DNA from 2 places in the Desemzia sp. FAM 23988 genome. Region 2 is predicted to be linked to the other one. Evidence: predicted binding sites of a transcription regulator. Region 2 holds the regulator's gene; the other holds the start of a gene.
The links. Region 2 encodes Rex, which represses fermentation and respiration genes when NADH is low (regulators of the CRP and FNR family bind a similar motif). Its sites were predicted from a motif close to TTGTGAANTANTTCACAA; they were not measured.

Region 1: the regulator Rex is predicted to act here: its motif matches at 5,324-5,341, upstream of ACEN4L_RS04800 (DUF1858 domain-containing protein).

The regions. Positions count from the first base shown of each region.
Region 1 covers NZ_JBGQQS010000005.1:128,779-140,232, forward strand. The annotation lists gene ACEN4L_RS04770 (permease prefix domain 1-containing protein) at 1-113, opposite strand, end outside; gene ACEN4L_RS04775 (PadR family transcriptional regulator) at 113-445, opposite strand; gene aroQ (type II 3-dehydroquinate dehydratase) at 655-1,095, shown strand; gene ACEN4L_RS04785 (hypothetical protein) at 1,210-1,503, opposite strand; gene pepF (oligoendopeptidase F) at 1,534-3,342, opposite strand; gene ACEN4L_RS04795 (FAD-dependent oxidoreductase) at 3,604-5,154, shown strand; gene ACEN4L_RS04800 (DUF1858 domain-containing protein) at 5,378-5,608, shown strand; gene ACEN4L_RS04805 (DUF438 domain-containing protein) at 5,608-6,852, shown strand; gene ACEN4L_RS04810 (hypothetical protein) at 7,306-8,199, opposite strand; gene ACEN4L_RS04815 (peptide ABC transporter substrate-binding protein) at 8,723-10,363, shown strand; gene ACEN4L_RS04820 (hypothetical protein) at 10,439-10,582, opposite strand; gene ACEN4L_RS04825 (6-phospho-alpha-glucosidase) at 10,776-11,454, opposite strand, start outside.
Region 2 covers NZ_JBGQQS010000003.1:37,715-49,168, forward strand. The annotation lists gene tsaD (tRNA (adenosine(37)-N6)-threonylcarbamoyltransferase complex transferase subunit TsaD) at 1-147, shown strand, start outside; gene ACEN4L_RS02750 (BMP family protein) at 382-1,458, shown strand; gene ACEN4L_RS02755 (nucleoside hydrolase) at 1,506-2,450, shown strand; gene ACEN4L_RS02760 (ABC-F family ATP-binding cassette domain-containing protein) at 3,341-5,299, opposite strand; gene ACEN4L_RS02765 (redox-sensing transcriptional repressor Rex) at 5,601-6,272, shown strand; gene ACEN4L_RS02770 (YdiK family protein) at 6,291-6,494, opposite strand; gene ACEN4L_RS02775 (CPBP family intramembrane glutamic endopeptidase) at 6,529-7,185, opposite strand; gene groES (co-chaperone GroES) at 7,525-7,809, shown strand; gene groL (chaperonin GroEL) at 7,864-9,486, shown strand; gene ACEN4L_RS02790 (DUF378 domain-containing protein) at 9,630-9,842, opposite strand; gene ACEN4L_RS02795 (acetyl-CoA C-acetyltransferase) at 10,252-11,442, opposite strand.

The DNA of each region.
Region 1 (11,454 bases), on a different contig from region 2:
TCAAAATATTTATCTTCCATATTGCTGAGCATTTCTTCTTTTAGTCTCATCATTTCAGGAGTCCTTGGCAAATTGACAAAAACCGACTCTACATAATTTTGTATCGTATCCATTACTTTTTCTCCTCCTTAATAAACCTTTGAATGATGGTCTGAACTGCTTCCCATTCCACCAGTTTTTCAAAATATTCTTCGATACCAAGAGGGGTGATTTTGTAATACGTGCGCGGCTTTCCTTTTGTTTCGGATTTAGAATAAGACTGAATCAACGCTTGCTTTTCCAGACGATTAAACGCAGAATACAACGTCGTTTCTTTCATCATATATTCACCATCGGTCTTCTCTTTTATCAAATTTGAGATTTGATAACCATAATTATCCTCCTTCATCAAAATAGACAAAATAATCAAACTATTAAATCCCCGCATGACATCACTTGTAACCAAAACCTCACCTCATTTACTTCATCTGTCGTAGTAATTAAAGTATATCATGATTACTACGACAGGTATAGTAAAAAGGGTCAGCAAATAAAAAAACTTTCACTATAGAATCTGGTGGAGTTGAAACTTTAAGTACGATACAATTGATTCATCTGATAGGAACTGTCCTTAATACATGGAACTTTTCCTTCTAACTAAAAGGAGCGGCTATTATGACAAAATTATTTATGTTGCATGGTGTAAACCATAATTTATTCGGGAAACGTGATCCAAAACAGTATGGCATGACTACCCTTGATGAAATCAATGAAAATATTCAAGAATTAGCGAACGAGTTAAGTATTGAAGTCGAAACTTTCCAAACAAACCATGAAGGCGAAATGGTGGAAAAAATACACGAAGCCTTTTTGACCGGAGCTGACGGAGTGGTCCTGAACGCTGGTGCTTGGACACATTACAGCTACGCTATCCGTGATGCATTAGATGTATTGACTGTCCCTATCGTAGAAATACATATGTCCAATATTCATTCTCGCGAAGAATTCCGTAAAAAATCCGTCTTTTCCGATATCGTAACAGGACAGATTTCGGGCTTTGGAGCAGAAAGTTATCTTTTGGGTATCCGAGCAGCTGTTGCAGCTGCTCAAAAATAGACCCCTTATTTTTGAGTACCTGAGACAGGCTACTGATAAAGTTCGTTGCTTTATCAAAACTATTCGTCAAAAAAGGAGGACTGTCTCGAAAATGAGACAATCCTCCTTTTTTGTTTACGGCATACTTTCTACAATGAATTGGATAAACGCTGAGATGACGATCCAGCCAATCGACAGCAAGGAGAGGCAAAAAATACTGAGTAAGATCATTTTGCTCTTCTTTTCAGCGGGAATACTAAAAACGGAAAAGGCAACCATAAATAACCCTAAACAACTGGTAAGCAACGTTAAACTAATGGCTATGTTCCCATAATCCCCCAACTGTGTTTGCATCACTAAAAAGATAAACGTTACCGCTTGGATCCCTAAAAAAATTTCTTGAGTCCATCTTGTTCTTATTTTAATCATCCAGCATTCTAACTCCCTGTAACTATCCTTTTAATTCAAATGTGAACTCAAATCAATAATTCGATCTACTGATTCATTCAAGTATTGAATAGTGTCATCTAAGGGTTTTGAAGTAGTGATATCTACTCCGGCAACAGCTGCAGCTTCAGCAGATGTGTATTGATCTCCTAATGCTAAGAATTTCAACCAATCTTGGACAGCACTCTCTCCCTCTTCTTTGACACGCAAGAAGGCTTGAGTAGCAATTGTCAATCCTGCTGAGTAAGTGTATGAATACAAGCCCATGTAATAGTGGACTTGACGCATCCAAGTCAATTCTGCTCCTGGATTGATTTCTACTGCATCTCCCCAGAATCGTTCCAATACAGAACGCTTGATATCACTCAATTTGGCTGCATCAAAGCTCTTTCCTGCATCGATCAATTCGTATACTTCGCGTTGGTAAGCAGCTTCCAGCAAATGAGTGATAAAGTTGTGGAAATAGGTGTTCGTCAGCATTTTAGTCAATACAAAACGATCCATACGATCATCATCGCTCTTGCGTTGCAAGGATTCTGTCAGCAACAATTCATTAAAAGTAGATGGCGCTTCAATCAAATACAATGAAGGATCTGCTCCTAAAATCGAATTGTTTTCAGCAGACAACATCCCTTGTCCAGCATGTCCCAATTCGTGAATCAACGTGTAAGCATCTGATAATTGGTTGGTCCAAGACATCAAAATGAAAGGGTGCTTTTTGTAAGGTGAAGAACAGAATCCACCCGTAGACTTCCCTTTATTTTGCACAAAATCTACCCAGCGTTCTGGATAAGCTTTCATGATACGATTAACATAGTCTTCCCCTAGAACACTGATGGAATCTTCGATCAATTCTTTAGACTTTTCAACAGTTACTTCCACAGAATACTCGGGGTCTAAATCAATTTTCAAATCGGCATAAGTCATTTTATCTAAGCCGCGTACTTCTTTGACATGAGTGATGTATTTTTGCATGACAGGCGCTAAGTCGTTCATGATAGTATCGATTTGGCGATTGTATAAATCGCGGTCGACTTCTTGATCATACAATAAATAGTCAATCACAGAATCAAAACCGCGCATCGAAGCCATTGTTTTTTCTTTTTGAACTTCTGTGTAATACGTTGTCGCGATAGTATTTTGGTATTGGCTCAATACTTGCGAGAATTTATCAAATGCAGCACGGCGAATAGCTGTGTCATCATGGTACATATAGTAATCTTCGTATAACACAAAACTTAATGGATACTCTTTCCCTTCTACAGTGAAAGAACCAAAGTCCATATCGGCCAATCGCGCTTGTTCGTAAATTTCACTTGGTGCATTTAACGTTGGCGACAATTGAGCCAACGCTTTTTCTACAGCGGGATCCAATTGAATGTTTTTGTCTGCTTTAATATGGCGAATAAATGAAGCCAATCGAGGTATTTCTGCAACAACTTCATCTAACACATTCGTTGGTGCCAGTTTTAATTCAGAATCAAAAAAGGCTAATTTAGCTCCGATTTCTGCAAATAAGTTGTCTGTCGACCGAGACAACTGCACATACTCTGGATTCGTTAAATCAGTAGTTGCCGGCAAAAATGCATAGTGATTAGTATATGCAGCTGTTTCTTGAATCTGTTCATACTCTTTTAAAGCCTTCACTATAGTGTCAGTATCCGTCAGTTTGCCTTCATAATCTTGGACAAATTTATCTACTGCTGCTTTTAATTTTTCAATTGCTGTTTCAAAATCTTCTTTTGTTTCATATAATGCACTGATGTCCCAAGTCAATTCTTCTTGCACATCTGCACGATTTTTCAGTTCTTCTTGTGCCATTCCGTCTACTCCTTTTTCTGCCTTCTCATTAAGATGAGAAGTTTTTCATTTACTGCTTACAGTATACCACTTACTTTTAGAAGTAAAACCCTTTCTGGTGAAATTTGTACTCGTTTTTTCTTTGCATAACAAATGATATCTTTTTACATTTTTATCCCACTAGTGCTACACTCAGCTTGAACACCATCGTTTAATTTCATCCGATTACTATATCCCATTCTCTGTTCTTACTCATGCCTATTTATTAAGGAGGATGATTCAATGAATTCTCAAGGAACCAAAGATTCCCTACCTTTTCCTAAATCTTTTTGGACAGCTCAGCAAGCTACTCCTCAATTTCCAGCCTTAGAAGAAAATCATACTACTGAAATCGGTATTGTCGGTGCTGGGATAGTCGGCATTATCAGCGCATATCTGTTAGCAAAGTCTGGCAAGAAAGTTGTCCTCATTGAAGCTGATCGTTTAATCAGCGGGGTAACTGGACATACAACTGCAAAAATTACCGCTCAGCATAGCTTGATTTATGATGACTTGATTCAGACCTTTGGCAAAGAAAAAGCTAAACTTTATTATGAAGCAAATATTGATGGTTTGCATTTTATCCAACAACTCATCGAAGAGCTGCAGATTGATTGTGCTTATGAAACAAAAGATGCTTTTGTATACGCAGAAACGGATAAGGGTCAAAAAAAACTGGAAAAGGAAGCTGAAGCTTACCAGACTTTAGGGATTAAAGGAGCATTAACCAAAGATAAAGCAGACTTGCCTTTCCCTATCAAAGAAGCATTAGTGATGTACGACCAAGCTCAATTTGATCCGGTTCGTTTTTTAACGGTGTTGGTCCAAGAAATTGTGCGCTTAGGCGGACAAATTTATGAACACACGCGTGCTGTAGAAGTCATTAAAGAAAAGACACCTATGATTTTAACCGAAAACAACTCTCTTATACTCTGTCAAAAAGTTATTCTGGCCACTCATTACCCAATCAATGATGCAGACGGCTTATATTTTACGCGCCTCTCCATCCATCGTTCTTACGCGATGGTGATGCGCACTGCTAGTAAAATTCCTGAAGGCATGTACATCAACGCAGAACAGCCGACGCGTTCGATCCGTTCTGTTCAAGGCGCTGACGGTATCCCTCTTTTATTGATTGGCGGTGAAGGACATCAAACCGGTAAAAGCTCCAGCAAAACGATTTTTCATTACCAAGATTTGGACGCTTTTGGCAAAAAGTATTTTGCTGCGCAAAGCCCTCTTCATCTTTGGTCTAGTCAAGATCTGCAAACACTAGATAAACTCCCTTATATTGGACAGATGACGAAGCAAACCGAGGCTGTATTAGTAGCTACAGGATTCAATAAATGGGGCATGTCTGCAGGAGCTATGGCCGGAAAACTGTTAGCAGACTCTATTTTAGGTACAGAAAACAGTTATGCTTCTCTTTTTGACCCTACTCGTAAAAAATTGAAACTTAGCGATACTCAAACCTTCTTGAAAAAGAATTCAGCTGTCGCAAAAGATTTTGTTACCGGCAAATTAAAACGTCCGGATAAAAATTTAGAAGACCTTTTACTAGATGAAGGCGGCCTAGTTCATGTACATGGAAAGAAAGTGGGCGCCTATCGAGATAAACAAGGTCAGCTGCATCAAACCGTTCCAGTCTGCACTCACTTAGGCTGCAACCTTGATTGGAATGATGCAGAACGTTCATGGGATTGCGCTTGTCATGGTTCGCGCTTTTCTTATAACGGAGCTGTCTTAGATGGGCCAGCTGTAAAACCGTTAGAACACCCCGATTCGCAAATGTAAACCATATCAGTGAATGATTTTTGGACTGTCTTGATTCGAGACAGTCCTTTATGGGTAATTCCCCTTATATGATGACTATTTTGTGAAAAAAATTCATATTCTAACAAACCTGACGGCTATCCTTATTGAAAATGATAAGCATTTATTTTAAAATGAAATCAACCACTTATTGTGAATAACGTAACGAATGAGTATATCATTCTAATTTGAAAGGTTGAAAACAATGAAAAAAATCAATCTCAATGAAACGGTCTATCAATTAATTCAACAATACCCTGAGTTAAAAGGTATTTTGGTCCAACTAGGATTTACTCCTCTACAAAATGACGGCTTATTGAATACAGTTGGTCGAATGATGCCTTTAAATAAAGGTGCGGAACAAATCGGTTTAAATCATGCTGACTTGATTGCTCAATTGGAAGAACATGGTTTTAGTGTTGAGGAGATTGCCTAATGACAGAAAATCCCCATAAAGGAAAAAGAGCCCTTGAATTAGAACAGAGGCAATCTATTTTGAAAGATTTGCTTTTAAGATTGCATGCTGGCGAAGACAAAGATTTGGTAAAGAAAGATTTTGAAGAACATTTTTCTGGTATCAGTGCCTTTGAAATCTCGGTTATGGAACGCAGATTGCTTGGGGAAGGTGTTGTCGTAGAAGATATTCAAAAATTATGCAATATCCATGCTTCTATGTTTATCGGAACCATCAACAATCCAGAAAATCAATCAGATGAATTTAAGAAACCTGGGCATCCCATCCATGTCCTAAAACAAGAAAATTTAGCGATCGAAAGCAGTTTGGATCGCATTCGTCGTTTACTGGAAGCGTATCTTCTGCAACCAGAAGCAGAGATTAAAGACGGGTTATTGAAGCAACTGTCTATTCTTTGGCAGTTTGACAATCATTATGCGCGTAAGGAAAACTCTCTGTTTCCGATTATGGAGCGTTACGGTATCACAGCTCCTCCTAAAGTCATGTGGGGAGTAGACGACGAAATTCGCGCTCTATTTAAACAAGTGAAACAGTCACTTGAACAAGATCAACTAGATCATTTGCAAGAAGAATTCGCGTCCTTAAAATACGAGTTGGAAGAAATGATTGTCAAAGAAGAAGAAATTTTGATTCCTATGATTACAGATGTCTTTAATGAAGATGATTGGATCAAAATCAATGACGAATCAGATGAAATCGGCTATTGCATTGTTCGTCCAGAATCTAAATGGGTTCCTGAGCGGACTACATTTGAAGATATAGAAGATTCAGAAGTCGAAACAAGTGAAAAAGACACCAATATTCACTTTAAAGTTGGACATTTGACACCGAATGAATTGGAAAAAATGCTGAACTTGCTTCCGCTTGAATTATCTTTTGTAGATGCTAATGATACGGTGAAATACTTTAATGTCGGTACCGGCAGAAAGCTTTTTCCGCGTACTAAAAACGCTATCGGGCGACAAGTAGAAAATTGTCATCCTCCTAAAAGCCAACCTATCGTAAAACAATTAATAGCTGACTTCAAAACTGGTACAAAGGATTCAGAGACACTCTGGTTCCATGCTCGAGGCGAATTCGTTATGGTCACCTACACAGCTGTCAGAGATGAAGACGGTACTTACATGGGGACTTTAGAATACGTCCAGCCTATTCAATCGATTATTGACTTAGACGGAACAGAACGAAGAACTATTGAAGATTAAAGAGCTGGGAACACGGCATACAGCTTACCGAAAAAACTTGAACGACTAGAGCTAGATGCTCCTCATCTAACTCTAGTCGTTTTGCTTTTAGGGGCGTGCACTTCTTAGTACGATGCGTCTAAAAAAGTAACCAGCAAGGTATTTAGCCTAAAATAAGTTGGAACAAAAGCAACTAGTTTCCTTCTCACTGCAAAATGACACATTAAAGACTCTTTATTAGTCAAGTGAAACCTGTTTTACCACTCACTTGACTAATAAACTCATTTTATTCCTCAAGTGACGAGTCATTCTGCCCTCACTCAACTAGTAAACCTGTTTTATTCTTCAAGTGACAGTCAATTTAATGCTCACTTGATCCGTAAACGGATGGATTTAACAAAAGTAAACCAATAAAAAAAGTACACCCCTGCTACTGATCATTTTCAGTAACAGAGGTGTACTTTTCGAACCTCTTTATCTATCAATCTTATCAACCACAATAGAAGGAATCGTTATTTCTCCTCCCATGGTAGATTCATATGTTAAAAGCCCCATTGAAATACCAGAAAGTGTTACATAATCATCTTCTAATAAACGATTATTATTAGTTAAATCAGACGAAATTTCAGCATAAATAATTTTATCGTAATCATCATCCACAGCAAATCTAATTTGAGTCGTGCCCTCTCCTTCCATTACTTGCACAACTTTACCTGAGAACTTCACTTTTGTATAAAAATAATCATCTGGTGTCCGAGCTAATTGATCAAAAGTTATTCCTGTTTCATATCCTTTAGCTTCTTCAGCCTCTATTCTTGCTAGTTCATCTTCTTCTTCTTGTTTTTTCTTCGCTGCTTCTGCTTCTGCTTTTGCTTTCTTTTCTTCTGCTGCAGCTTTTTCTTCCGCTTCTTTTTTAGCTTTTTCTTCTGCTTCTTTCTTTTTTAACTCAGCATTTTTTGCATCTGCTTCTGCTTTTTTTGCGTCTGCTTCCGATTTTTCTAGTTCTTCATAGGGAGTCATTTTTTCTTTATATGCTTCATACTCCGTTTTTAATAGACTTAATTTTTTATTATTTGCTTCTAATTCGTTATTTTCTGACTCTAATACATTGTAAGAAGCATTCTTACTATTAATTTTCTTTTGTAAATCTGAAATCTGCACACTCAACTCATCTTGACGTGCATTAGCAGAATCAATTGTCACGATAAAAGAGAGAATAAAAAATACAATTAGAACTGCTGCACTTATTTTCATTCTCTTTTTTAATTGTGCCTTCTTTTCGTCTAGCATATTCTTTGATGCTTTTTTAGTTATTTCTCCTAAATAACTAAAAATTCGATGAGCTATTTTTTTTACTTTATCTACCATAATTCTCCACTCCTCCTGATAACAAACGTTTTCATAACGTATATAATTATACCTTTAAAAATAGTTTTTGTTCTAAATTTAAATCATTTTTTTAGTAGAACTTTCTAATTACGCTTACCATTGACACATTTCATTCAAACCTATATTTAACTCTAAAGAAGCTATTTCATCATGTTTTCTTCTCTTTTTATCCGTTCTTTCAACAAACTCAATTCCTCAAAATTATAAGAAAACTGTCTACTCAACTTGATTAAAAAGAAAAAAGCTCTTCGTACAGATGTCAGAGATGACAATGGTACTTACATGAGACTTGGTTTATCCGAATCAGACCCTTCTGCTTACTTACTTTTTATGCTATAATTATTTCTTACAAGGACGTTTTCATAGGAGCCGTTTTCTTATTCTCTTGCATGTAGCTTTTCTGTCGTTTAACTTTCCTTTTTTACAAGAGAAGAACGATAATTATTTTCTATTGAGTAAAGTCCGTTTCTTAGAAAACACTACAGAAGGAGACCATAAGTATATGAAAAAAACTTTCACATTAACAACCTTATTATCGCTTGCCACATTAGCTGTTTTAAGTGCTTGCAGCAACGGTTCCAATCAAGATCAACCAGCTTCTCAAGATGCCGAACAAGTCTTGAATTTAGCTGCTGAATCGGAAATGGACACCATGGATACCACTCTTTCCACAACAAACTTCACTCCGATGAACAATGTTTTTGAGGGATTGACTGCGTATGATCTTGAAGGCAAGATCGTTCCTGCAAATGCAGCAGAGCTTCCTGAAGTATCTGAAGATGGACTGACCTACACATTCAATATACGAGAGGATGCAAATTGGTCGAGCGGAACACCTGTCACTGCAGACGATTACGTGTTTGCTTGGCAACGGATGGTCGATCCCAATAATGGCTCAGGATATGCCTACCTATTCTCCGGTATCATCAAGAATGCCGAATCCATTTTGAATGATGGAACTGATGTTAGTGAATTAGGCGTTACAGCCATCGATGAAAAAACATTAGAAGTAACGTTAGAACAACCGGTTCCTTACTTCCTTGATTTATTGACTATTCCTAGTTACTTCCCACAAAATCGGGAGTTTGTGACGGAGCAAGGAGACAATTATGGGTTGAGCGCTGATGAGACGATCTATAATGGTCCTTTCGTCCTTTCAGACTGGAGCGCTGCAGAAGGCGATTCTTGGAAATATGTGAAAAATGACGAATATTGGGATAAAGACTCCGTTAAACTAGATGAAATCACTAACCAAGTGGTAAAAGAAGTGGGAACGGGCATCAACTTATTTGAATCCGGAGAACTGGACAGTATCGATATTTCCGGTAATTTTGTTCCTCAATACAAGGATGATGCCAATTTTAAAACGAACAGCAAAGCATGGATCTATTATATTGAAATGAATCATGATGTGCCAGAATTGCAAAACGAGAATATCCGCAAAGCTATATCTCTAGCAATCAATCGCGAAGCATTCACGAACAATGTTCTGCAAGACGGCTCTCAACCGATTTATGGTCACGTGCCTTATGGACTAGCCAAAAACCCTGAAACCGGTGCTGATTTTCGTACTGATGCCGGAAACCCTGTAGAATACAATGTTGAAGAAGCTCAAGCAGCTTGGCAAGCCGGCTTAGACGAACTAGGCATTCAAACAATGACGTTTGAGTTGATTACTTCGGATACTGAAGACAGCAAACGATTAGCAGAATTCCTTCAAAGTGAATTGCAAACCAACTTAGAAGGTTTGACCATCGACATTCGTCAAATGCCGGACAACTCGCGTCTGGATAGTGTCAAATCTGGAAATTATGAATTAGCTACGACTTATTGGTTGGCAGATTTCGCTGATCCTATCAACTTTATTGAACGCTTTGATACAGATATCAACCGCGGAAACTACTCGTTCCCTGAAATTGATGAACTGGTTGAAAAAAGCACGCAACAATTCGATGATAAACTGGCTCGATGGAACACAATGATCGAGATCGAACAAGTTGCTTTAGGCGAACATTATGTAGATGCTCCAATCTACCAAACTGCAGAAGCGTATTTGGAAAAGCCATATGTCAAAGACATCTTCCGACCAACTTTTGGAAGCCGCAGCTTCAAGTATGCTTACATTGACGGTTCAAAAGAATAACTTATAAAAAACAACAGCGTTGATCGAGTTTCAAACACGATCAACGCTGTTGTTTTAGTTTACAACATTTTCTTCCTAATTGATTTTCCCCTGCAACGAGCCCAATTCCTCAAAATTTTGTGAAAATTGACGGCTTAATTTGCGGTACAATGGAAAAATTTCTTTATACACAGCACTTTCATGTGTGTTTGGCTTATGCAGTACCTGAAAGCCAATCATCATACTAGCGCCCTTTCGAGCGCCGTTGGTTCCATCGTGTCGTATCTATAAGTTGGTAATTCTTATTTAGCAAGTTTAAATCGAACTTGTACCCCCATTTTGTCTAAATCAGTCAATCTTATTTCCATTCTTCAACAAAAAACGACGAGAAAAGAATAGTTTTTCTTTTCTCGCCGACTTCATAATCATTTACTTATTCTAATTCTGGCCAGTATTCTTTGTTTGCTTCTATCATATCATCTAATATTTCTTTTGCCACAGCTGCATTTGGAACAATTTTAGAAGTAGCAAATGCTTGCCATAGTTTTTGATAAGATTTTTCAATCCAAGCTTCAACAACTAATTTTTCAACAGCAACTTGCTGTTCCATTAAACCTTTTTGAAATCTAGGAATTTCTCCTTGTGTTAGTGGTTCAGGGCCATTCGATCCTACTATACAAGGAATTTCTACCATAGCTGAGGGGTCAAAGTTTACAATTGAACCATTATTAGGAACAATCAACAACATTCTTTCATGTGTGTTATATGCAATAGCTCTAGTTAAGTCAACAATATAAGAAGCATGATCCCCAATATGAAAATTAGTATCTTTAGCTGTCTTCATATCTGTAATACGCATACATTCTCCGAAGACACGTTTTTCTCTTCCGTCAATTACCTCATTGGCTCTTGTGTAATTTAAATCAGAATGTTCCGCAGCTTCATCTGGGAAAAAGTAATATTTAAGATAAGTGTTTGGTAACGTGTTTGGATCTAATTCGTAAACATCTTTTGCTTTTCTGAAAGTATACATCCAGCTTGGGTCATTTTCTTTAGGATCACTTCCTAAAGCTTCTAAACTATAACCATTTTGAGAAATGTATTCTTTTAAT
Region 2 (11,454 bases):
CTTCCTGAAGTAGAGTTGGTTATTCCGCCACTCTCTCTATGTGGAGATAATGCCGCTATGATCGGGGCTGCGGGATTTGTGGAACTGACTAAACATCAATTTGCAGGATATGAGTTGAATGCAAAACCTGGTCTATTGTTAGGCTGATTCTCAATAAAAGATAAATTAACTGAAAGTTAGAAATTTCCGCTACTCTAATTTTCGGTTTTTTTGTATTTATATTAATAATAAGGACTTTTTATTTTATTTTAAGTTTAAAACACGAACTATAAATTATAATACGATTAGAAATGTAAAGTTTTTAAATCTTTGCTTATTTTTTTGTTGTAAGATGTGTTCATGAAAGATCATACGAAACAAAAAACTTTGGGGGTAAAGAGTGTGAATAAAAGAAAAGTAACAGGAATAATGTCATTCGGATTAGTTTCGGGATTAATGCTTGCAGCTTGTGGAAACAAAACAGAAGCAACAGATAACGGCAGCACAGAATCTATAGAAACGAGCGATTATTCCATTGTGATGGTAACTGACAGTGGTGGAGTTGATGATGGTTCCTTTAACCAATCTGCATGGGAAGGTATGATTGAGTGGGGGGAAGAAACAAATGGTCTTGAAGGTGAGAACTATGCGTACATTGCTTCTAATGAAGATTCAGAATACATACCCAACTTAAATCAAGCCATCATGAATGACTTTGATATCATTTTTGGTGTTGGATTTAAATTAAAAGATTCTATTAAAGAAATTGCTGCAGGCAATCCTGAGCAGCAATTTGTGATTACCGATGATAGTATAGAAGGACTTGATAATGTAGCTTCAGTTCTTTTTAAAGATCAAGAAAATGCATTCCTAGCAGGAGTTTCTGCTGCACTATCAACTGAAACAGGGAAAATCGGATTTGTAGCTGGACAAGAAAGTGAAGTTTTAGATCGATTTGAAGCCGGCTTTTTAGCAGGAGTTCAGGCAGCGGATCCAAGTGTTGAAGTTCAAGTAGAGTATGTCGGCTCTTTTGCAGATACATCAAAAGCCAGACAAATTGCCGCAGGAATGTATTCTAACGGAATCGATGTGATTTACCAAGGAGCAGGAGATGCTGGTAATGGTGTCTTTTCTGAAGCAAGAGATCGTATGAATGCCAACCCGGATGAGCAAATTTGGGTCATCGGTAGTGATCGTGATCAAACAGAAGAAGGGAACTATGGAGGCGGTAATTTAACATTAACGTCTTCCATTAAAGGTTTAGGAACAGCTATCAAATCAGTTGCGCATGATACAATGGAAGGCAATTTCCCAGGAGGTAAAATCACTCAATTAGGACTGAAAGAAGAGGCTATCTATATGACACGAGGCAATTTGAGCGAAGAGGTCTGGACAGCTGTTGAAGAATTCAAAGAGCAAATTATCAATGGAGACATTGTTGTACCGACAAATCCTGATGAAGTGACTGCGCCAGAATAAAGGCATGCGAACGGGTACAAATTTGAAGACATTTGCAGGAGGAAACGATGAAAAGAGTCATTATTGATACAGATACAGCTGGAGACGATACAATAGCTATTCTAACAGCGCTGCACTACTTTAAAGTTGAAGGAGTAACGGTGGCTGGAGGGAATGTCGACTTTGAACAAGAAGTAGAAAATGCGCTTTACACAGTTCAAATGGCAAAATCTGACTACCATGTGCCGGTATACAAAGGCTATGAAAGACCCATTATGGCAGTTGGAGTAGAGAAGCATATTACGATTGAGGATATTCATGGGAAATATGGCATGGGCGATTCTTATTTTGAAAAAACCGAACAACGTCCTGAAAAAGAACACGCTGTTGATTTCATTATTGATACAGTCAAAGCAAACCCCGGCGAGATCTCTTTATTGGCGATTGCTCCTCTAACCAATATTGCGATGGCCATCAAAAAAGATCCTACAATTGTTAAAGACATCCCTCATCTTTATATTATGGGAGGTTTAAACAATACGTTAGGAAATATTACGGCAGCAGCAGAGTATAATTTCTATGTAGATCCAGAAGCTGCCAGAATTGTCATGCATTCTGGTGTTCCTATCACTATGGTGGGCTGGGATATGTGTAAAAAACATTCCGTAATGAAAAAAGAGGACCAAACGGAGATTCAAGCGCTAGGAACAGCAGGATCTAAATTTTACATGGATGTAAATAGTGCAGTTATACGTTATGATCAAGAAATTCATAAGTTAGACGGGATTACTCACCCTGATACATTACTCGTTGCTATAGCTGCAGATGAAAGTATCATGACAGGCTCTGATATGTATTATGTAGATATTGAAGTACATGGTGAGCTGACCAGAGGCTACGATTTAGTGGATGTCTCAAACTTTACCGGCAAAACACCGAATGTGCGTGTGTGTGAAGAAGTAGATAGAGACAAATTTAAAGCCAGTTTATTAGATGTTTTAAAAGCTATTTAGATAGAAAAAGAAGCAGCGACCTCCAAGTTAGAGTGAAATCTAATTTTTTGTGGGGGTTGCTTTTTCTGTGGCGGAGTAAAGGGTGTATTTTGAAGTGAGTTTGAACATCAAGGTTAAAGTTGTCTTGATGAAGAAAGAGGCTTGAACATCAAGGTTAAAACCGCCTTGATGAAGAATTGAGATTGAACATCAAGAGTAAAACCGTCTTGATGAAGAAAGAGGCTTGAACATCAAGGTTGAAGTTGTCTTGATGAAGAAAGAGGCTTGAACATCAAGGTTAAAACCGCCTTGATGAAGAATTGAGATTGAACATCAAGAGTAAAACCGTCTTGATGAAGAATTGAGATTGAACATCAAGAGTAAAACCGTCTTGATGAAGAATTGAGATTGAACATCAAGAGTAAAATCGTCTTGATGAAGAAAGAGGTTTGAACATCAAGGTTAAAACCGCCTTGATGAAGAATTGAGATTGAACATCAAGAGTAAAACCGTCTTGATGAAGAAAGAGGCTTGAACATCAAGGTTAAAACCGCCTTGATGAAGAATTGAGATTGAACATCAAGAGTAAAACCGCCTTGATGAAGAATTGAGATTGAACATCAAGAGTAAAACCGTCTTGATGAAGAAAGAGGCTTGAACATCAAGGTTAAAACCGCCTTGATAAAGAATTGAGATTGAACATCAAGAGTAAAACCGTCTTGATGAAGAAAGAGGTTTGAACATCAAGGTTAAAACCGCCTTGATGAAGAATTGAGATTGAACATAAAAAGTAAGATTGGCTGGTTTGAGTCCGGTATTCAACCGAACTCAAACCAGCCAATCAGCTGTATAATAAGAACTCTAACTATTAGGGCACCAAGCCAACCCGAGCTTCTTATTTAAAGGACTTCTTAGATTAATTCTTCAAGAGTTAACGTCGTTTCTTCCCATTCTTCCATGAGTGTTTCATACTGTTCATTCAACAGTTGAAGTTTATCATTGATTTCTTGGACTTTTAAATGATCTTCATAGACTTCTGGTTTGGTCAATTCAGTTTCTAAATTTTCGATACTAGGCTCCAATTCAGAAGTTTCCTGTTCAATGGCTTCGATTCGACGGGTCAGCTGTCGAACCAATTTTTGATTTTCTTTATTGATTTCACGTTTTTTTGAAGGGGCGGTAGAAGCGGAATCTTTCCCAGAACTGTTTTCCGTTCCCTGTGCTTCTTCATCTGCAAGTCGTTTCAATTCTTCTTGCTCAGCTTTTTTTTCTAGGTAGTAATCATAATCGCCTAAGTAAGCTGTGCTTCCTTCTGCAGACAGTTCAATTACTTTAGACGCAATCCGATTGATGAAATAGCGGTCATGAGAAACAAAAAGCAGTGTGCCGTCGAAATCGATCAACGCATTTTCAAGTACTTCTTTACTATCTATATCTAAATGATTTGTAGGTTCATCCAGAATTAAGAAGTTGTCTTGATTCATAGACAATTTAGCTAATGCCAAACGAGCTTTTTCTCCACCGCTTAAAGAAGTGACGGCTTTTTCAACATCTTCTCCGGAAAATAAAAAGCTGCCTAAAATAGATCGGATATCTTTTTCGGGAGTAGTAGGGTGTTCATCCCAAAGTTCGGCCAATACAGATTTAGAAGAATGCAATTCAGCTTGTTCTTGATCGTAATAGCCAACTTCCACATTTGTTCCGTATCGCTTTTCACCTTTCATAAGAGGGAGTTCTTCGAGTAAGGATTTCAGCAGTGTGGATTTTCCCACACCATTTGGTCCGACTAAAGCTATAGCATCGTATTTTCGGATATCCATATTGATCGGTTCAGATAAAATCGTTTGGTCATATCCGATAGCTCCGTTTTCTAATGACATCACGACATTTCCGCTTTCTTTGGCAGGATGGAAGCTGAATGTAGCTGATTTTTCTTCGCCTTGAGGTTTATCTAAACGGTCTATTTTTTCCAATTGTTTCCGACGACTCTGAGCACGTTTGGTAGTAGAAGCGCGGACTAAGTTGCGGTTTACAAAATCTTCTAACTTGGTAATTTCTTTTTGCTGTTTCTCAAATTCTTTCCATTCTTTTTCAAGTTGTGCAGCTTTCAAGTCTAAATATTTACTATAATTTCCTTTATAATGGTGCATTTTTTGACGGCTTAAGTCATAGACTTCATTAACTACTTTATCTAAGAAATAACGGTCATGAGAAACGATCAGCAACGCACCAGTATAAGTTTGCAAGTAGTTCTCTAACCAGTTTAATGTTTCGATATCCAAATGGTTGGTAGGCTCATCTAAAATCAATAAGTCTTTTTTTTGCAACAATAATTTCGCTAAAGCTAAACGCGTTTTTTGGCCACCTGAGAGTTGATTGATGGATTTAGCATAATCCTCTTCAAAAAAGCGGAAACCATGTAAAACAGAGCGGATCTCTGCTTCATAACCATAACCATTTTGCTCTCGAAAATCGTGCTGCATTTGATCATACTGTTTTAAGGTTTCATGATAGAGTTCCTCATCGGCTAATAAAGAAGGATCCCCTAACATTTCTTCGGTATGACGCATTTTCTTTTCTAATTGGATCACATGTTGGAAAACTTCCAACATTTCATCCCAAATGGATTGAGTAGAGTCAAGGCCAGTATTTTGTGCTAAGTAGCCGATAGTCACTTGTTTTCCTTTTGAAATTTGTCCAGCATCCGGAGGTTCAATATCTGCGATGATTTTTAACAGAGTTGATTTGCCGGCACCGTTTCGTCCCACAAGGGCAATACGTGAATTTTCTTGTACTTCTAAATAAATATTCTCAAACAATACATCTGCACCAAAATAACGTGCAACGTGTTGAGCTTGTAATAGAATCATTTTGTTGTCCTCATTTCTTATCTCTGCTCTTTCACTTAGTTTAGCATATTCTGTCTTTAAGTGGGAGAGTGTCTGGAAGGCTGGACTAACAAAAAGAAAGCCGGTTCACAATGTTCTTTGTGAATTTTGTATGGATAAGAAAATAAGCGAAAAAAAATATTGAAATGACCGTTTAAAAAAGCTGGTAATTTAATAAGAAGATGTTATAATCTTATTATGTGAAACTCGACAATTTGTGAAACAAATAATTTGTTAACGAATATTGTGAATTTTGAATAAAAGAAAGTGAGTGAAGTGAACGATGGGTTCAACGAATACAATACCCAAAGCGACGGCAAAGAGATTACCGATTTATTATAGATATTTACGGTATTTGCATGAAGATGGAAAAGAACGTGTGTCATCAACTGAATTAAGTGAAGCTGTGAAAGTAGATAGCGCTACGATTCGACGCGATTTTTCATATTTCGGAGCTCTAGGAAAAAGAGGTTATGGATACGATGTTGAAACGCTGATGCATTTTTTCAGTAAAACATTGAAACAAGACCGACTAACGAACGTGGCATTAATTGGTGTGGGTAACTTAGGACATGCTTTATTAAATTACAATTTCCATCAAGGGAACAACATGCGCATCAGTGCTGCCTTTGATATCAACAAGGATATTGTAGGAACGATTCAATCTGGAGTACCGGTTTATCCAATGGAAGACATGGTACAACAGTTGAAAATGCAACAAATCGATGTAGTTATGCTGACTGTACCTACTTCAGCAGCTCAAGATGCTGCAAATAATCTCGTTGAAGCTGGCGTTAAAGGAATACTGAACTTTACACCGATTCGTATTTCCGTACCAGAAGAAGTTCGAGTACAAAACGTGGATTTAGCGAATGAATTGCAGACTCTTATCTATTTTATCGATCACTATAAAGCAGACTCAGACAGTGATGATACTTTATTGCTATTAGATTAAAAAAAGCAACAAACCTATTTACGGTTTGTTGCCTTTTTTTAGTTTGAGATAGATTTGTAAAATCTTCGTAGCTCTTACCACATCTCGTGTGGCAAACAATACAAAAATGATAGAGAAGAATCCCCAACCAAATTCACCAACGTAGTCAATTGCAAACCAGATAAAAATAGCTGCAAGAACATAATTGAAAACAATTTGAATAATAAAATCTCTTTTTTTCATGAACGTTAAAAGTTCCTTTCTACTATAAACACTATTAGTATAGCCATAAGTTAGCTACTGTAACGGTAGCATTCATTAAAGCGTGAGCAATAATTGGAGCAGCAATCGATTTTGTTTTCCAGTACAAATAGCAGAAAACAAACCCCATAATCGAATAAAGCAAGTAATGACCATCAAAGTGAATAAAGGCAAATATCAATGAACTGATCACAGCAGCACCGATTCCTCCAGTAATGTCATAAAGATAACCAAAGATAGCTTTCCTAAATACAAACTCTTCCATAATAGGACCAAAGATAGCTACTAGAATCAAGAAAATAGGGTATTTATTCACAGTGAAAACGAGCTCTGCAGTGTTTTGTGACCCTAAAGGTGTATTGAGCAAGAATGTTTCGATAAATACAGCTAAGTATTGACCAACAAAAGCTAAAAACATTCCTCCTACTCCCCAAAAAACAATCGATTTTTTAGAATTGCTGGGCGTTTTCTCTAGACTATTATCAAATGTAGACCGATGATTAACGATAAACATTAGGATAGCTCCAATCACGAAACCGGCGATAGTACCATAAATGCTGGCGTCTGCTACAGCTTTAGCTGGTACAAAAAACAACACTATCACTGGGAAAAATTGAGCTATAATATAGATGAGAATGATTTTTGCATATGGAGACTTAATTAAATTCTTCATGTGTTTAAAACCTTCTTTAAGTAATTATTTACAGTTGCACTAAAAAAGAACAAGACTATATAAAGTGAGCAATGCACCTTTGTAATGGTACTGCATTTGGACGTAAAACAGTTTTAAAAAAAGATGTTCAATAAACAGTATAACATAAGTCTCATACCACTAAAGCAATTTTTGCTTTCTTCTTGAAGTATTTCTTCCTTAAATAAAAGGGCACTCTTTTTCTTTTTCAAGAGTAAAAAATACTTGCAAAATTTTTACAGTTTGATATGATGAAGAAGTGATTTAGCACTCTTTTAGAGTGAGTGCTAACAAAGAAAAACTATAATTGGAGGGATTTACGTGTTAAGACCTTTAGGAGATCGTGTCATCATTAAAGTCACAAAAGAAGAAGAAACAACAGCAAGTGGTATCGTTTTGGCTGGTACAGCAAAAGAAAAACCACAAACTGGTGAAGTAGTTGCTGTTGGTGCTGGGCGTATACTCGATAACGGAACAAAAGCTGAGCTTTCAGTTGTCGTTGGAAATACAGTATTTTTCGAAAAATACGCTGGTTCTGAAGTGAAGTATGATGGTACTGAATATTTAGTGATCAAAGAGAGCGATATCATCGCAATCGTAGACTAAACGTAAATAAAGACATGTACACGAATAAAAATCAATCTGATGAGGTGAAAGAAAATGACTAAAGATATTAAATTTTCTGAAGACGCACGTGCTGCATTATTACGTGGAGTAGATAAATTAGCAGATACTGTTAAAGTAACACTTGGACCCAAAGGAAGAAATGTAGTTTTAGACAAATCTTACGGTTCGCCATTAATCACTAATGATGGAGTGACGATCGCAAAAGAAATCGAATTAGAAGACCGCTTTGAAAACATGGGAGCTCAATTAGTTTCTGAAGTAGCTTCAAGAACCAATGATACAGCTGGTGATGGTACAACTACTGCCACTGTTTTAACCCAAGCGATTGTTCGCGAAGGAATGAAAAACGTTACTGCAGGCGCAAACCCGGTAGGGATTCGAGCTGGAATTGAATTAGCCACTAAAGTAGCTGTTAAGGAATTATTAGCTGTTTCTCGTAAAGTGGAAACAAAAGAATCCATTTCACAAATCGCTTCTATCTCTTCAGGAGATCCAGAAATCGGTGCTTTATTAGCAGACGCTATGGAAAAAGTGGGCAACGATGGTGTTATCACGATCGAAGAATCTAAAGGAATCGAAACTGAACTAGATGTTGTAGAAGGTATGCAATTTGATCGTGGATACTTGTCACAATACATGGTTACAGATAACGATAAAATGGAAGCTAACTTAGAAAATCCATACATTTTGATTACCGATAAAAAAATCTCAAACATTCAAGATATTCTTCCATTATTGGAACAAATCTTGCAACAAGGTCGTCCGTTGTTGATTATTGCTGAAGATATTGATGGCGAAGCATTGCCTACATTAGTCTTGAACAAATTACGCGGTACCTTCAATGTTGCAGCTGTTAAAGCTCCTGGATTTGGGGATCGTCGTAAAGCGATGTTAGAAGACATTGCTATTTTAACTGGTGGTACTGTAATCACAGAAGACCTAGGTCTTGAATTGAAAGATACTACAGTAGAACAATTAGGACATGCAAGTAAAGTGGCTGTTACTAAAGATGCGACAACTATTGTAGAAGGCGCTGGTTCAACAGATACGATCAGCCAACGTGTAGCATTATTGAGAGCTCAAGCAGAAGAAACAACTTCTGAATTTGACAAAGAAAAATTACAAGAACGTATTGCAAAATTAGCTGGTGGAGTTGCCGTTATTCGTGTGGGTGCTGCAACAGAAACTGAATTAAGAGAACGTAAATTACGTATTGAAGATGCTTTGAATGCAGCACGTGCAGCTGTTGAAGAAGGAATCATCGCTGGTGGTGGGACTGCTTATATCAACGTTCAAAGCAAAGTTGCTGAAATTGAAGCTGTAGGCGACGTTGCAACAGGTGTGAAAATCGTTGTTCGTGCGTTAGAAGAGCCAATTCGCCAAATCGCTGCAAATGCAGGAATGGAAGGTTCAGTAATTGTTGAAAAAATGAAAACTGCTGAACCAGGTGTTGGATACAATGCGGCAACAGACGAATGGGTAAACATGATTGAGGCTGGAATTACAGACCCAACTAAAGTGACTCGTTCAGCTCTACAAAATGCTGCAAGTGTAGCGGCATTATTGTTAACGACTGAAGCCGTAGTAGCAGATCATCCAGAACCAGCAGCACCAGCAGCTCCAGGAATGGACCCAAGCATGGGCGGTATGATGTAAGAAAGTTATTTTAAGATTATTGAACAAGGGAGTGAGGCAAAAGCCTCACTCCCTTGTTTTTTTCGATTATTTTCAGTTCTCCACTATTTAACGTTGGTAAGTAAAAATTCATTTCTTTACCAATGTTAGAATATACGAGAATTTTAGTGTTTATGGTTATCTCTGGATAGTAATCCAAAAAATTTCAAGCAGTATAAAGCACATAGACCAACGATGATATACACAATTTTAGATAAGAGAGTGTCTTGTCCGCCAAATAAAGTAGCTACTAAGTCAAATTCAAAAAGTCCAACCAACAACCAATTCAAACCACCAACGATCAATAAAGCTAAAGCAATACTGTCTAGAGTTTTCATCCGGTATCCCTCCCTGTTTAGTATGACTTTTAAATCACTCTAAAAATAACAGGGATACTGTTGATTGTCCAATGAATTGATTAGAAGAATATCTAACAGTTAAAGGTGTTTTATATTGGCTCTTCATCTTCTAGCGTTGGTAAAGAAATTTCCTCCGGCCTATGGTGTTGCTTATGGAAAGCCATGGGAACGCCTTGAGCTGAAAGCCACATCTCAAGGCTTGCAAGCTTCAAACTTAGCGTAACGGCTAAAGCCTAACGCTAAGTAATTCCCATTGCTTCCTTTTTCATGGCTACAACCAACCCCATAGTCCTCCATAAATTTCTAGGAATGAGCTTCTAAAAGGTTTAGAATTAAGTTTTTTTTACTTACCAACGTCAAATATTGTAGAACCTTTATATTCGATAGGCTAAACGCCTTGTTCCGCGCTCTCAATAATCATTGCGATGCCTATTCCGCCTCCTACGCATAGTGTGGCTAGGCCGCGCTTTTTGTTGTTTTGTTTCATCGCATTTAAAAGAGTGACTAAAATGCGTGAGCCCGAGGCGCCGATTGGGTGTCCTAATGCGATAGCACCGCCATGGATATTGACTTTCTCAGTAGGAAGTTCTAAATCGCGCACCGAAGCAATGCTTTGGGAAGCAAAAGCTTCATTGAATTCATATAAATCGATGTCTTCTTTTGTGAAATTCGTTTTTTCAAATACTTTTTGAACAGCAGTATATGGTGCATAACCCATGATTTCAGGATCGGTTCCCACTTCTGAATACCCTTTGATCGTTGCTAAATAAGGGATGTTTCGTTTTTCAGATTCAGTTTTAGCCATCAGCAAGATTGCGGCTGCACCGTCGTTAATGCCAGAAGCATTTCCAGCTGTTACGGTTCCCTCTTTTTTAAAAGCCGGCCGTAGTTTTTGCAATTTTTTTATGGTTGTTTCTTTGTGAGGATATTCATCTTCTGAGATGAGTTGTGTTTCACGTTTTATTTGGACAGATACTGGAACGATCTCATCCTTGAACCAGTCATTTTCTTGAGCTGTTGCGGTTTTGATTTGTGAATCCAAGGCAAATTGGTCTTGTTCTTCACGGCTCACATGATACCGTTCAGCCACATTTTCGGCTGTGATTCCCATATGCTGCTGATTGAAAGCATCTGTCAGACCATCATGTACCAAGCTGTCGACGGCGTTGGTATCGCCTAATTTGCTGCCAAAACGTTGATTTTTTAATAAATAAGGAGCTTGAGACATATTTTCTGTTCCACCAGCCAACACGACTTTGGCATCTCCAACTTGAATAGCTTGGCTGGCTAAAATAACAGCTTTCAATCCTGAACCGCACACTTCATTTATCGTCATAGCAGGGATAGTATTGGGAATTCCAGAATGAATAGAGATTTGGCGTGCAGGGTTTTGTCCCAAACCTGCCTGTAAGACATTACCAAAAATCACTGAGTCCACATCTTCCGGCTGCAAATGAGAGCGGTGTAAGACTTCTGTAGCAGCCACGGTGCCCAGTTGAACAGCTGAAGTATCTTTAAATTGACCTCCTAAAGACCCGATTGGTGTACGGACTGCACTGACAATTACTACTTCTTCCATAATTGATCTCCT